DNA from 3 places in the Pseudoalteromonas sp. MIP2626 genome. Region 1 is predicted to be linked to each of the others. Evidence: predicted binding sites of a transcription regulator. Region 1 holds the regulator's gene; each other region holds the start of a gene.
The links. Region 1 encodes FliA, which starts transcription of late flagellar genes. Its sites were predicted from a motif close to CTAAAGNTNNNNNNNNNNNNGCCGATA; they were not measured.
Positions count from the first base shown of each region.

Region 2: a site for FliA is predicted at 2,278-2,304, ahead of HC000_RS01500 (VC2046/SO_2500 family protein). Genes of this name have one in related genera too.
Region 3: a site for FliA is predicted at 2,048-2,074, ahead of pomA (flagellar motor protein PomA). Genes of this name have one in related genera too.

Region 1 covers NZ_JAATTW010000005.1:91,932-96,204, forward strand. Annotated here, with positions in the region: gene flhF (flagellar biosynthesis protein FlhF) at 1-1,182, shown strand, start outside; gene HC000_RS05095 (MinD/ParA family protein) at 1,175-2,035, shown strand; gene HC000_RS05100 (RNA polymerase sigma factor FliA) at 2,062-2,772, shown strand; gene cheY (chemotaxis response regulator CheY) at 2,813-3,196, shown strand; gene HC000_RS05110 (protein phosphatase CheZ) at 3,212-3,973, shown strand; gene HC000_RS05115 (chemotaxis protein CheA) at 3,989-4,273, shown strand, end outside.
Region 2 covers NZ_JAATTW010000001.1:338,638-342,910, reverse strand. Annotated here, with positions in the region: gene HC000_RS01520 (MHYT domain-containing protein) at 1-1,082, opposite strand, end outside; gene HC000_RS01515 (SprT family zinc-dependent metalloprotease) at 1,245-1,931, shown strand; tRNA gene HC000_RS01510 (tRNA-Tyr) at 2,008-2,092, opposite strand; tRNA gene HC000_RS01505 (tRNA-Tyr) at 2,142-2,226, opposite strand; gene HC000_RS01500 (VC2046/SO_2500 family protein) at 2,339-2,866, shown strand; gene HC000_RS01495 (DUF6172 family protein) at 3,149-3,451, shown strand; gene HC000_RS01490 (diguanylate cyclase) at 3,759-4,273, shown strand, end outside.
Region 3 covers NZ_JAATTW010000017.1:54,648-58,920, reverse strand. Annotated here, with positions in the region: gene HC000_RS09445 (DNA topoisomerase III) at 1-102, opposite strand, end outside; gene HC000_RS09440 (flagellar motor protein MotB) at 305-1,225, opposite strand; gene pomA (flagellar motor protein PomA) at 1,228-1,995, opposite strand; gene HC000_RS09430 (exodeoxyribonuclease VII small subunit) at 2,264-2,506, shown strand; gene ispA ((2E,6E)-farnesyl diphosphate synthase) at 2,509-3,396, shown strand; gene dxs (1-deoxy-D-xylulose-5-phosphate synthase) at 3,509-4,273, shown strand, end outside.

The sequences.
Region 1 (4,273 bases):
CGCCAGTCGCCGCGTCCACGTTCAGCAGAATTGGCTTCAATGTTTTCGCAATCAGGTATAGATACCTCAGAGCATTATCAAGAGCCGGTCGCTAAACAACGCCCTACAAATATGTTTGCGCGTGAAGAAGCCGCGCAAGCACGCCCACAAACGCAAGCTGACAGCTTAGGTTTTGATGACCTAGACCGTGATTTTGATGAATTAGACACGCCAGTTGCGCAAACACACACGACTAAAAATACCGAAAGTGAAGCAATGAGCACAATGCGTGAAGAAATGAACGCAATTCGCCAGTTATTAGAGCACCAAGTGTCGGGTTTAATGCAGCAAGATATGGCGCGCCGTGACCCAACGCGCGCATGCATGATTGACCGCTTAGTAGGCATGGGAATCGATAAAGAAGTTGCTGAGCAAATGGCTTGTTTTGTACCTGAAGATGTTCCGCGTCAGCAGGGCTGGAAAGCGCTGTTAACTATGGTTGAAGATCAGATGCAAACCACGAATAACGAAATTTTGCGCCAAGGTGGTGTTTACGCATTAGTTGGCCCAACCGGTGTGGGTAAAACCACTACAGTGGCTAAGCTCGCGGCATTAGGTGCACAAAAATATGGTGCTGATAAAGTAGCGCTAATTACTACCGATACTTACAGAATTGGTGCTTACGAGCAGCTTGCAACATATGGCCGTATTATAGGCTGTGGGGTTAAACAAGTTAAAGATGCGAACGAACTGGCTGAAGTGTTATATCATTTACGTAACAAGCGCTTAGTACTTATAGATACCGCAGGTATGAGCCAACGTGATTTACGTTTAACTGAGCAGCTAAATACCTTAATGCGTAATCAGCGTGTGGATATTCGTAATTACTTAGTATTAAGTGCCACTGCGCAAATAAATGTGTTACAAGAAACCGTAAGACACTTTAAAAAAGTACAGTTAAGCGGTTGTATTTTCACTAAACTCGACGAATCATTAAGTTTAGGCGAGATAATTAGTATTGCGATTCAAAATCGCCTGCCAATAGGGTATCTTACTAATGGTCAACGAGTACCTGAAGATATTCGAGTTGCAAATGCAGAAAAACTAGTGAAAAAAGCTGAGCAATTATATTTAAAGAGAACAAAAGTACAACATTCACGACACCAATCAGTGGCGTCGAGCACAGTAGAGATGTATGATTAACACAGTATTAGATCAAGCAAGCGGCCTGCGTAAAATGAGCAAAAATAATAATAACGGCGTTAAGGTTATCGCCGTCACTGGCGGTAAAGGTGGCGTTGGAAAAACAAATGTATCGTTAAATACAGCGATCGCTTTAGGTCAGCAAGGCAATAGAGTGTTAGTGCTTGATGCCGATTTGGGTTTAGCCAATTGTGATGTAATGCTTGGACTACGTGTTGAGCGTAATTTATCGCATGTGTTATCTGGCGAATGTGAGCTTGATGAAATACTAGTAGAAGGCCCCGCTGGGATCAAAATAGTACCAGCGACGTCGGGTTCACAAAGTATGGTTGAGTTGTCGCCTGCAGAACATGCTGGGCTTATTCGTGCTTTTAGCGAACTCAATACTGATTTTGATATATTAGTTGTTGATACCGCTGCCGGTATATCGGATATGGTGCTGAGTTTTTCTCGCGCTGCACAAGATGTTTTGGTTGTGGTATGTGACGAGCCAACTTCAATAACCGATGCCTATGCACTGATCAAAGTATTAAGCCGCGAACATGGCGTGTATAAATTTAAAATTGTTGCCAACATGGTGCGTTCATTACGCGAAGGGCAAGAGTTATTTGCAAAGCTATCAAAGGTTACAGACCGATTTTTAGATATATCAATGGAGCTGGTTGCAACCGTTCCTTATGATGAAAATATGCGCAAAGCAACACGTCGTCAAAAAGTAATTGTTGAACTGTTTCCTAGTTCTCCAGCTGCACTTGCCTTTAAAACATTAGCAACAAGAATAACAAAGTGGCCAATACCGAACCAGCCTTCGGGTCATTTAGAATTTTTCATTGAGAAACTCGTTAACGGCTAACTATGACTACATTGGTGAATAGAGCTATGGGATATGAATCAACACAAAATTTAAATATGATTGTTGAAAAGCATGCTTCATTAGTAAAAAAAGTAGCATGTCATTTAATTGCTCGTTTACCCCCTAGTGTACAACTCGATGATTTAATTCAATCAGGAATGATAGGATTAATAGAGGCGTCAAAAAACTTTGATGCCACTAAAGGCGCTAGTTTTGAAACCTTTGCGGGTATTCGTATTCGGGGCGCTATGCTTGATGAAATGCGCCGTGGAGACTGGGCTCCTCGCTCAGTACATCGTAAAAGCCGCCAGGTTATAGAAGCTATTTCAGCATTAGAAAGCAGCCTGAATCGTGAACCTACAGACAGTGAAGTTGCCCAAAAGCTTGAAATTACACTAGAGCAATATCATCATATTTTAACCGATGTTAATTCCAGTAAAATCTTGGGAATAGAAGATTTAGGTATTGATGAGGATGTTATAACACCTGTTGGGCACGATTTAGCACTAGACAAACCCTTTAATAATGTTAAAAATGAAAGGTTTAATGAATCTTTATTAAGTGCAATTAAATCCCTACCAGAGCGAGATGCAATGGTGCTTTCGTTGTACTATAACGATGAAATGAATTTAAAAGAAATTGGACAGATACTCGATGTAAGTGAGTCGCGTGTAAGTCAGATACATGGTCAGGCGATGATTAAGCTAAAAGCAAAAATCAATGACTGGATAAATTAGAAGTAAGTAAATACAGGTTTAGGCCTCACTGGAGGATGTTTTGGATAAAAACATAAAAATTCTTGTTGTTGATGACTTTTCAACGATGAGACGTATTATTAAAAACCTATTGCGTGATTTAGGGTTTACCAATGTTTTAGAAGCAGATGATGGCTCAACTGCTTTACCTATGTTGCAAAATCAATCATTTGACTTTGTAGTAACAGATTGGAATATGCCGGGCATGCAAGGTATTGACTTGTTAAGAGCAATACGCGCAGATGACAAATTAAAGCATCTTCCGGTTTTAATGGTTACTGCAGAAGCTAAGAAAGAGCAAATTATTGCAGCAGCCCAAGCAGGTGTTAATGGTTATATTGTTAAGCCATTTACTGCGGGTACATTAAAAACTAAATTAGAAAAAGTGTTCGAACGCTTAGGTTAATAAGGGGAGAGGCTTATGTCAGCACCTGCTGCGCCTCAGATTACTTTAGAGCAAGCACGTCAGCTGGTCACTTTTTTAGAAAACGGTGAGCAACATAAAGCTGATCAGTTAATTTTAGAAACTGCCTCTCAAGAACAATCATATTTGTTTGCAGAAGTAGGTAAATTAACGCGCCAGTTGCACGAGTCTTTAAAGGGTTTTGAGCTTGACACCCGCATAACAGATTTAACCACTGATGCCATTCCGGATGCTAAAAAGCGACTTAACTATGTCATAGAAATGACAGAAAACGCCGCCAACAAAACCATGGATGCGGTTGAAGCGAGCCTGCCTTTAGCCCAGCAATTAGCTGATGATATTTCGCATATCAAGCCAACCTGGGATCGGTTAATGAGCCGCGATCTTGAACTTGGTGAATTTAAAACATTGTGTCATAGCATTGATAAATTTATGAACAGCTCGCATCTTAAAACCGATGAGTTGCAAGTATTAATGACTAATGTGTTAATGGCTCAAGATTATCAGGATTTAACCGGACAAGTAATTCGCCGTGTTATTGAGCTGGTACGCGAAGTTGAAGAAAGTTTAATTCATCTGTTAACTGCGTTTGCAGCACAAGATGAAAACGATAACCAAGAGCAACAAAAAACAGAAAACTCGATTGCCGCACAAGCATTAGCAGGCCCAGAAGGCCCTATTATTGATAAAGAATCGCGTGATGATGTTGTATCTGATCAAGACGAAGTTGATGATCTTTTATCAAGTTTGGGCTTCTAATAGGAGAGTAACTGCATGAGCTTTGAAGTCGATGAAGATATATTACAAGATTTTTTAGTTGAAGCTGGAGAAATCCTTGAGCTTTTATCTGAACAATTAGTTGAACTGGAAAATAACCCAGAAGATACTGAATTATTGAACGCTATTTTTAGAGGCTTTCACACTGTTAAAGGTGGCGCGGGCTTTTTAGCGATGTCAGAGCTGGTAGATGCCTGCCATGGCGCAGAAAACGTGTTTGACTTACTGCGCCAAAAAGTGCGAACAGTTAACTCTGAGCTAATGGATGTTATACTTCAAGCA
Region 2 (4,273 bases), on a different contig from region 1:
ACAGGGATCAAATGGTTATCTTTATGTTTGGCAAAAGTATCGCGGTTTATGCCTATAATACCGCTTAAATCAAGAGTCATATCGCCAGACGATGACGCATTGTTTAGGGCGTTATTATCATTTAAAAGAATCTGTACACTTTTACCTTGTAACTCATGTTCTTGCCAACCTAAAATCTTACTCGCAGCATCATTAAAGCTTAAAATAATACCTTGATGATCAATAGTCACAATGCCATCTATTGCTGTTTCTAATATGGCGTTTAACCGCGACTCGTCGGCTGATTTTTCTTCAAGTAGCAGTTTATAGCGTACCATGCCATTAATCACAGCAACCACACTGGTTATTGCAACAGTTGCAGTGGCAACCGCAATAGCAACAAATGTAAGCCCTGCAGACGCATTTTCGTCTGCGTAAATAAGTGGGGAGGTTGCTACAAAACGAGTTGCTGCCATACCCATATAATGCATACCAGTAACGGCAAAGCCTAATATAACGGCGCTGGTTGAGCGAATTTGTAACTGCGATAACCGAGGGAAAATTATTTCAAGATTAAAGCGGCTATATAAAGCTATAAACGATAGGGTAACGGCCACCAAAATAGACAACCCAAACATAACTGGGTCATACCTTAGCATAGGCGCAAGCTCCATCGCCGCCATACCACTGTAATGCATGGTGCCAATACCCGAGCCTAATAATACCGAGCAAACAGCTAATACTTTAAAGTTACCATTGCTTTTTACCAGTATAGATACTGCATATTGGCACGCCAAAAATGCGGGTATGAAAGAGAGTAAGGTAATAGTTGGGTTATATTTAATGTTAGTACACAAAGAAAAAGCCAACATACCAATAAAATGCATGCTCCAAATACCCGCAGAAAAAACAGCAGCTGCGGTTACGGTAGCTAAACGTTGATAGCTTGGGAAAGTAGTTTTTTTAGCTAAGTCAATGAGTTTTGTAGTAAAAAAAGCGGCAAATATCACTATTAAAACTGAAAGAGAAACCAAGAGAGGATCGTAAACCCCGTTTATAATTAAACTAGGATCTTGGTCAGTAATAAAGAAAGCTGATAACATGGCGGCTCTAAATAGGCATTTTAATCGCGTAGTTTAATAGAATTAATTAATTAATAAACAGTTAATTTTATGATTGCTTATTAAGCTATAAATAAACAACGCTGCATTAATTAACTATTAGACGAAAAGTAGCCCCTAGCTAGTACAGTGTGAGAGATTAATTTGTTTGCTTACCAACTAAAAAAAAGTACCCGACGAAAGACCGTCGCTATTAAAGTGCATAATCAAAATGTAACGGTATATGCACCCCATCACGTACCAAAAAAAATGCTCGATAACTGGTTATTAGAAAAAAAATCATGGATTGAGGCGCAGCTGCAAAAGCAGCTTACTTTGGTTGATACAAAACAGTATCCACTTAAGGACAAAAAAATCTGGATTTTTTCAGAGGCAATTAATTTAACGTTTCAGCAAGGCAATACCTCTACAGTGGAACGCCAACAAGATGGCCTGCTTATTACCGTTTCTGCTCGTGTTAAGCATCAGCAGCAAAAGTACCAATTACTTTTAGAGGCGTATTTAAAAGAGCAGTTAACCGCATACATTGAAATGCGACTTAATGACTTTTGCACGCAAATGCAAGAAGCGCTACCTAACGATTTAAATATTGCAGTTTATAAACGCAAATGGGGAAGTTGTAATAGTAAAAGGGCGCTAACATTTAACTTATTATTGATTGGTGCACCCCATAGCATTATTGATTATGTAATAGTGCATGAGCTGGCGCATTTACGGTATTTAAATCATAGCAAAGCATTTTGGCAGCGCGTGGCACAATTTTGTCCCGACTATAAAGCAAGTACGTTATGGCTAAAACAACATGGTATGAGTTTACAATGGGTATTTTAATGTTTAACTAAGAAAAAACACGGAGATTACTAACAAGGAATGTAGTAACTATATAACTAGGAAATAAGTAGAAAAGTGGTGGAGGGAGCTGGATTCGAACCAGCGAAGGCTGAGCCGTCAGATTTACAGTCTGATCCCTTTGGCCGCTCGGGAACCCCTCCACACTAATTTTGTTACATTTGGCCCCACTTAACTTAGCGGTAAGAAAAGTGGTGGAGGGAGCTGGATTCGAACCAGCGAAGGCTGAGCCGTCAGATTTACAGTCTGATCCCTTTGGCCGCTCGGGAACCCCTCCAATGCAACGGCGCTGATAATAGCAAACATCGTATTTAAGTAAAGAAAAAAGCTAAAGAAAAATGAAATAAAGCCGATAAATAGGTATTACTTACTTCAATCGGCTAAAGTCTATGCAAATCGGTGATTTGTTAATCACAGAGAGTCAGCTCAATACTCGACTCAATAAAAGTGTGCATGAAAAGCGCCGAGGAGAGTTTGCGCTTTTACTCGCTATGCTATCTCATGATGCACTCGATTTTAGCCAATTCCATTTACCAAAAACAGAAATTGAAGATTCAACTGTTGGCGAAGACACCCTTCGTAAACAAATTGGAGCAGGTCCAAAGCAACTTTTAGCGCCAGATAAGTTTGATATGTTGATAGGGCAGTTTAACGCCTCACTATTAATGCAAGCAGGGGAACGCGCTGGAATGGGCGATATTAAATTAAATCACTGTTTAAACCCTGAACCACTGTTTATAAGAGATGATGTAAGCCATATTCCGCTTCAGGTGCGTGATAATTGTGAATTAGCAGTGCGCAGGCGTATAAATAACACACAAACGCAACTATCTAACCCGCAACTCGATGCTGCTGCCTTTTACGAAAGCCTAAATAATGATGCGCTACACCACCCATTGCATGTAGTAAGTGCCTAATTATAAAGCATACGCTGTAACTGCTTTGCAATCACCAATCATATTAATAGGGCTTTGCAAACGATTGTGCCACCACTCTAACTATTAAGTTACTTGTCTGTAATATAAAGCTGCTAACTTTCTACACTTAAGCGCATTTTAGCGATACTTTATTTTATTAATGGATTAATAATTGATTTAATATAAAAAAAGCATCCAAAAATTAAATGCAATTGCTATAATAGGCTCAAATGGTATGACATTAAATGCCGTTATCATTAAACCAAGGTAATTAGGAACGTAATGAAGAAAATATTCACGCTAAATCACGAGAAAATCAAATATCCTCGTATGGTTGACGCCGCAAAGCATGAAGTGAAAAAATATTTGAAAAGAGAGCGTAACAAAACTCTACCACTCGATGCTGATTACTGGGCGTTTGATTGTAAGTTTGGTAATACCGCTGAAGATGCACAAGTAGTGCACGTTGCAGAGCTTAGTAATCATATAAGCGAAATAGAAAAGCAAAGCTTAACTTCTTTTTATGTAGAAATTTTAGCGCGCCCAGCTCAACGTCAACAACCAGATTTGGATGACGACGAATAAGACGCTTATAAAGTAATTTGCGTAATTTTTAAAATGGGCCCTAGTGGCCCATTTTTTGTTTGTACGTTTATACAAACGCGATTTAAAACTTGAGCATTCAAGTACAAGCAGCTTATAAGCAGTGCTTACTTTCAGTATTACCCTGAAAATTATGGCCGTGATTTTCTAAAACAATTAACAACAACTCTGTATCGCCATTTTTATATTTGGTTGTAAGTTTGATTAAAAACCCAACTTTAATACATTTGCATAACATAAGGCTGTATTATACTGTGATAGTTAATAATTATAGAAAACAGTAGTATTTATGCCATTAAATTATGCCGATAGCGATTTAAAACTTAGCCTTAAAGCCTCAAAAGTCCTCATTGTAGATGATCAGTTACTCAGCTTAATTGTACTGAAAAAAATACTATCAAAGCACTTTATTGTTAATACCGCCAACAGCGGTGAAGAAGCAGTTGAAATATGTAAATCAAATACTCCCGATATCGTACTGCTTGATATTTCAATGGACGGCATATGCGGTATAGAAACCTGTTTAAAACTTAAAACGACGACACAAACCCAAGATATTCCCGTTATATTTGTTACCTCCTTTGAAAACCAAGAAGAGGACTGCTGGGAAGCGGGCGCGGTAGACTTTATTCAAAAACCGATTAACCCAGAAACCTTATACAGAAGAGTAAGAGCGCACTTAACTATTAAGCTGCAACATGACTTATTAAGCCAAAAAGTGTTTCTTGATGACTTAACTAAAGTATTTAACCGTCGTTATTTTGATACTCATATTAATAAAATACAATTGAGTGCATTAAGAGA
Region 3 (4,273 bases), on a different contig from region 1:
ATTTGCAACTTCAATGTAGCCATCGTGCTTTTTGTGCGGTTTTGGTAACGCGTCGGCAATAGCACGCCCTAATAACGGCTTTTCGGCAATATAGAGTTTCATAAGCAAGCTCTTTTACTGTTTATATACACAGTAGTTTAGCATATCAATTCACAGCGTGGGATGTTTTTATTAAACCGTATTATTTAACAACTCTGAGGTATTTGGCTGAGGTGGTGACTTTTAGTTAATTTTAACTAAAAGTCACCTGAAATCAATTACACTTAGTTTGCTTAAACCAAGTGTGTTTTTAATAAAATGACTGCTACCTTACATCGATAGGATCAGACTCTTTGGCTTTTCCTTGTAAAATAGATATTTCAACGCGACGATTACGACGGCGATCTTCATTGCTGTCATTTGGCACTAACGGCCGGGTTTCAGCACGCCCTACTACCATCATTCTATTTTTATCAAATCCAACTACTTTTTGCAGCTCACTAGCTACTGCAACTGCACGCTTAGATGAAAGATCCCAGTTATTAATATATAACTCGTTTGAAACCTGAAAATCGTCGGTATGCCCCGACACAGTAATTTCTCCAGGCACATCTTTTAATAGCACGCCAATTTCTTGAATAATGGGTTTAAACTTAGGTTGTAAAAATGCACTACCCGAAGGGAAAGAGCCATTTTCGCGAATACGAATAATTATTTGCTGCCCTAATGATTCAAGCTCTATGGCACCATCAATTATTTGTTTTTCTAATTGCTGGGCAATTTTTTTAACTAAGTCGTTTGTTTGCTGTTGATCGGCCGCTGAAATTGCTTGCTCCGATGCTTGCTCTTTGGAAGTACTACGCGACTCGCCACCACGTTTATCGCCCCGCTGCTCTTGCCTTCCGCCTGCTGAACTTTCATCACCTGCCTGAAACTCTAACATTTGCTGGGTCATTTCTACCGTTTGCTGTTGAATTGTTTCAATTGGGGTAGGCTCTGGCTTGCCCGGAGTAAACTCCATAGCAATAACTGATGTGCCTTTGGGAATATCTTTAACTTCTATTTTATTTTGTACACCAAATGCAAATTTCATCGAACCGGCAATTTGTTTAAATTTAAGTACATCCATTTCAGAAAACGCAAGCAAGAGCACAAAAAAGCACATTAATAGCGACATTAAATCTGCGAATGTCCCCATCCACGCAGGTAAACCTGGGGGTGGGCACTTGCACTCTTGATCAGACATAGTTAATCCTCAGTGTTTACTTTACGTTTTGATTCAGCAAGATAGTTTTTCAAAATACCTTCTATTACTTTTGGATTTTGACCATCTTGAATACCTAAAACCGCATCTAAAATTAAACGTTGATTCATTGCCTCTTCGTCTTTACGCAGCTCCAATTTTGTTTGAATAGGAATAGCGACTACGTTAGCTAAAAATGCGCCGTATAATGTGGTTAACAATGCCACCGCCATAGCCGGACCAATTGCTTTAGGATCATCCATATTAGATAACATCGCAACTAAGCCTATTAAAGTGCCTATCATTCCCATTGCTGGGGCTATATCACCCAAAGATTTAAATAAAGTAGCACCCGACTCATGCCGTGCTGTAGTTAATGAAATATCTTTTTGCAGTGTGGCCCGCACTACGTCTGCGTCGTGGCCATCTACTAGCATGTCAACGCCTTTGCGCATAAATGGATTCGGTATTTCTGCCTCTTCAAGTGCTAAAAACCCGCCTTTACGTGCTGAATCTGCAAGTTCAACTGCTTTTTCGATTAACTCTTCTGGCGACTCAAGCTTAAACATAAACGCTTTGGTAACCACCTTACCTATGCCAAAAAACTGTGACATAGTAAAGTTTGATAAAACGATAAATAATGAACCGCCAAATACGATTACAACAGAGGGCGTGTTGTAAAACATAGCCATTTCACCGCTACTACTCATAAACATGGACATGACAATTAAGCCAATTGCGCCAAGGATCCCAATAATGGTTGCTAAATCCACATTCCCTCCAAAGGTTTTTGCTTTTATATGCAAACGTTTGTTATTAATTGTTTATCGGCAAGATACTGAATTGCTTAAGCCATTTTTTATAGATAAACATAAAAAGCTGGATTAAGCACTATTCTAGATCAACTTGTGTAATCTATCTAATTATCAATTTTTTAAAACATAAAGCGTTTATTAACGAAAAAACCATTTCATCCTTTGACCTAGTTTAGCATTCCCCCTAAAATTGACTTCTAAATTTATTATGTAAGTTGAAATAAAGATGGCGACTAAAAAACCTGAAAACTTAAGTTTCGAGCAAGCACTAGAAGAATTAACAACAATCGTTAGTGAAATGGAACAAGGTGATTTATCGCTTGAGCAGTCATTAAAACAGTTTGAGCGTGGCATTGCTTTAGCAGGCGCATCGTCTAGTAAGTTGCAACAAGCTGAGCAAAAGGTGGCTATTTTAATGGGCAAAGATGAGAAGTCTGTATTAACCGACTTTGATAATGATATGGAATAGCCGTGACTATTAAAGAACTTATTACACATGCTCAAACTGATGTAGCCAATACTCTTAACCTTTATTTTGACCAATCGCTTAATACTGACGAGACCATAAAAGCCGCCACCCATTATAGTTTAATGAATGGCGGCAAAAGATTGCGTCCTTTTTTGGTTTACGCAACGGGTAAAATGCTCGGCGCAGATAAACAAGATTTAGACGTACTTGCTGCAGCTATAGAATGTATTCATAGCTACTCGTTAGTTCACGATGACTTACCAGCTATGGATGATGATGAATTACGTCGCGGACGCCCAACCTGTCATATCGTGTACGGCGAAGCACACGCAATTTTAGCCGGTGATGCACTGCAAGCTTTAGCATTTGAGTTAATAGCCAAGCATAATTTTAACTGTAGTGCTCAAGCTCAAGTTAAAATGATTGCTGAACTGGCACATGCCTCTGGGTTACAAGGTATGGTGGCAGGCCAAGGGCTTGATATTGCAGCTACTGATAAAGTAATAACCGTGGCTGAACTTGAGCGTATTCATAAGTTAAAAACCGGTGCGCTAATAAGCTGTGCAATTACACTGGGGGCTTTGTGCTCGAACAATGTTAGTCAAAACACGTTAGAAAATTTAGCCACTTTTGGCTATGCCATAGGGCTTGCATTTCAAGTACATGACGATATTTTAGACGTAGAAGGCGATACCGTTACTTTAGGTAAGCCTCAAGGGTCAGATATCGCTGCGAATAAAGCGACATATCCCGCTTTATTAGGTATGCTAGGCGCTAAAGAAAAAGCGCAAAACTTAATACAACAAGCCCATGCAGCGTTAGCAAATATAGACGCCGATACCAGTGCTTTAGCGTCACTAGCTAACTATTTAATTGAACGTGACCACTAAACACGGCTTAAACGTATTGCAACTTAGCACTAAAATTATTACTGAACATCAAATAACTCAAACAACGCGTTTGCACAGTTAGTTGATGTTAGCGAAGGACATATATAAAACCATGACACTTGATAGCAGCAAGTATCCATTACTTAATTTGGTTAACGAACCAGCCCACTTGCGAGACTTAGCGCAAGATAAGCTTCCTGCATTTAGCCATGAGTTGCGTGACTACTTACTCAACTCGGTATCGCAAAGTAGCGGGCATTTAGCGTCTGGTTTAGGTACCGTAGAGCTCACTGTGGCACTACATTATGTGTATAACACCCCAGATGATCGCCTTGTATGGGATGTAGGCCATCAAGCTTACCCACACAAAATACTCACCGGGCGTCGCGATTTAATGCACACCATTCGTAAAAAAGATGGCTTGCACCCTTTCCCATTTCGCGAAGAAAGCCAATACGATACGTTTAGTGTGGGCCATTCTAGTACCTCTATTTCAGCTGCGTTGGGCATGTCTATTGCTGCGCAAAAAGAAGGTAAAGGACGCAAAACGGTTGCCGTTATAGGTGATGGTGCTATTACAGCAGGCATGGCTTTTGAAGCCATGAACCACTTAGGTGATGTAAAATCAGATATGTTGATCATTTTAAATGACAACGAAATGTCGATTTCTGAAAACGTTGGCGCGTTAACAAATCACTTTGCCCGTATTTTATCGGGTAGCTTTTATACTAACATTCGCGAAGGTAGTAAAAAACTACTCTCGGGTGTGCCACCAGTTAAGCAACTTGCCAGTAAAATGGAAGAGCATATTAAAGGGATGATGATCCCTGGTACCTTCTTTGAAGAATTAGGCCTAAATTATATTGGCCCAATTGAT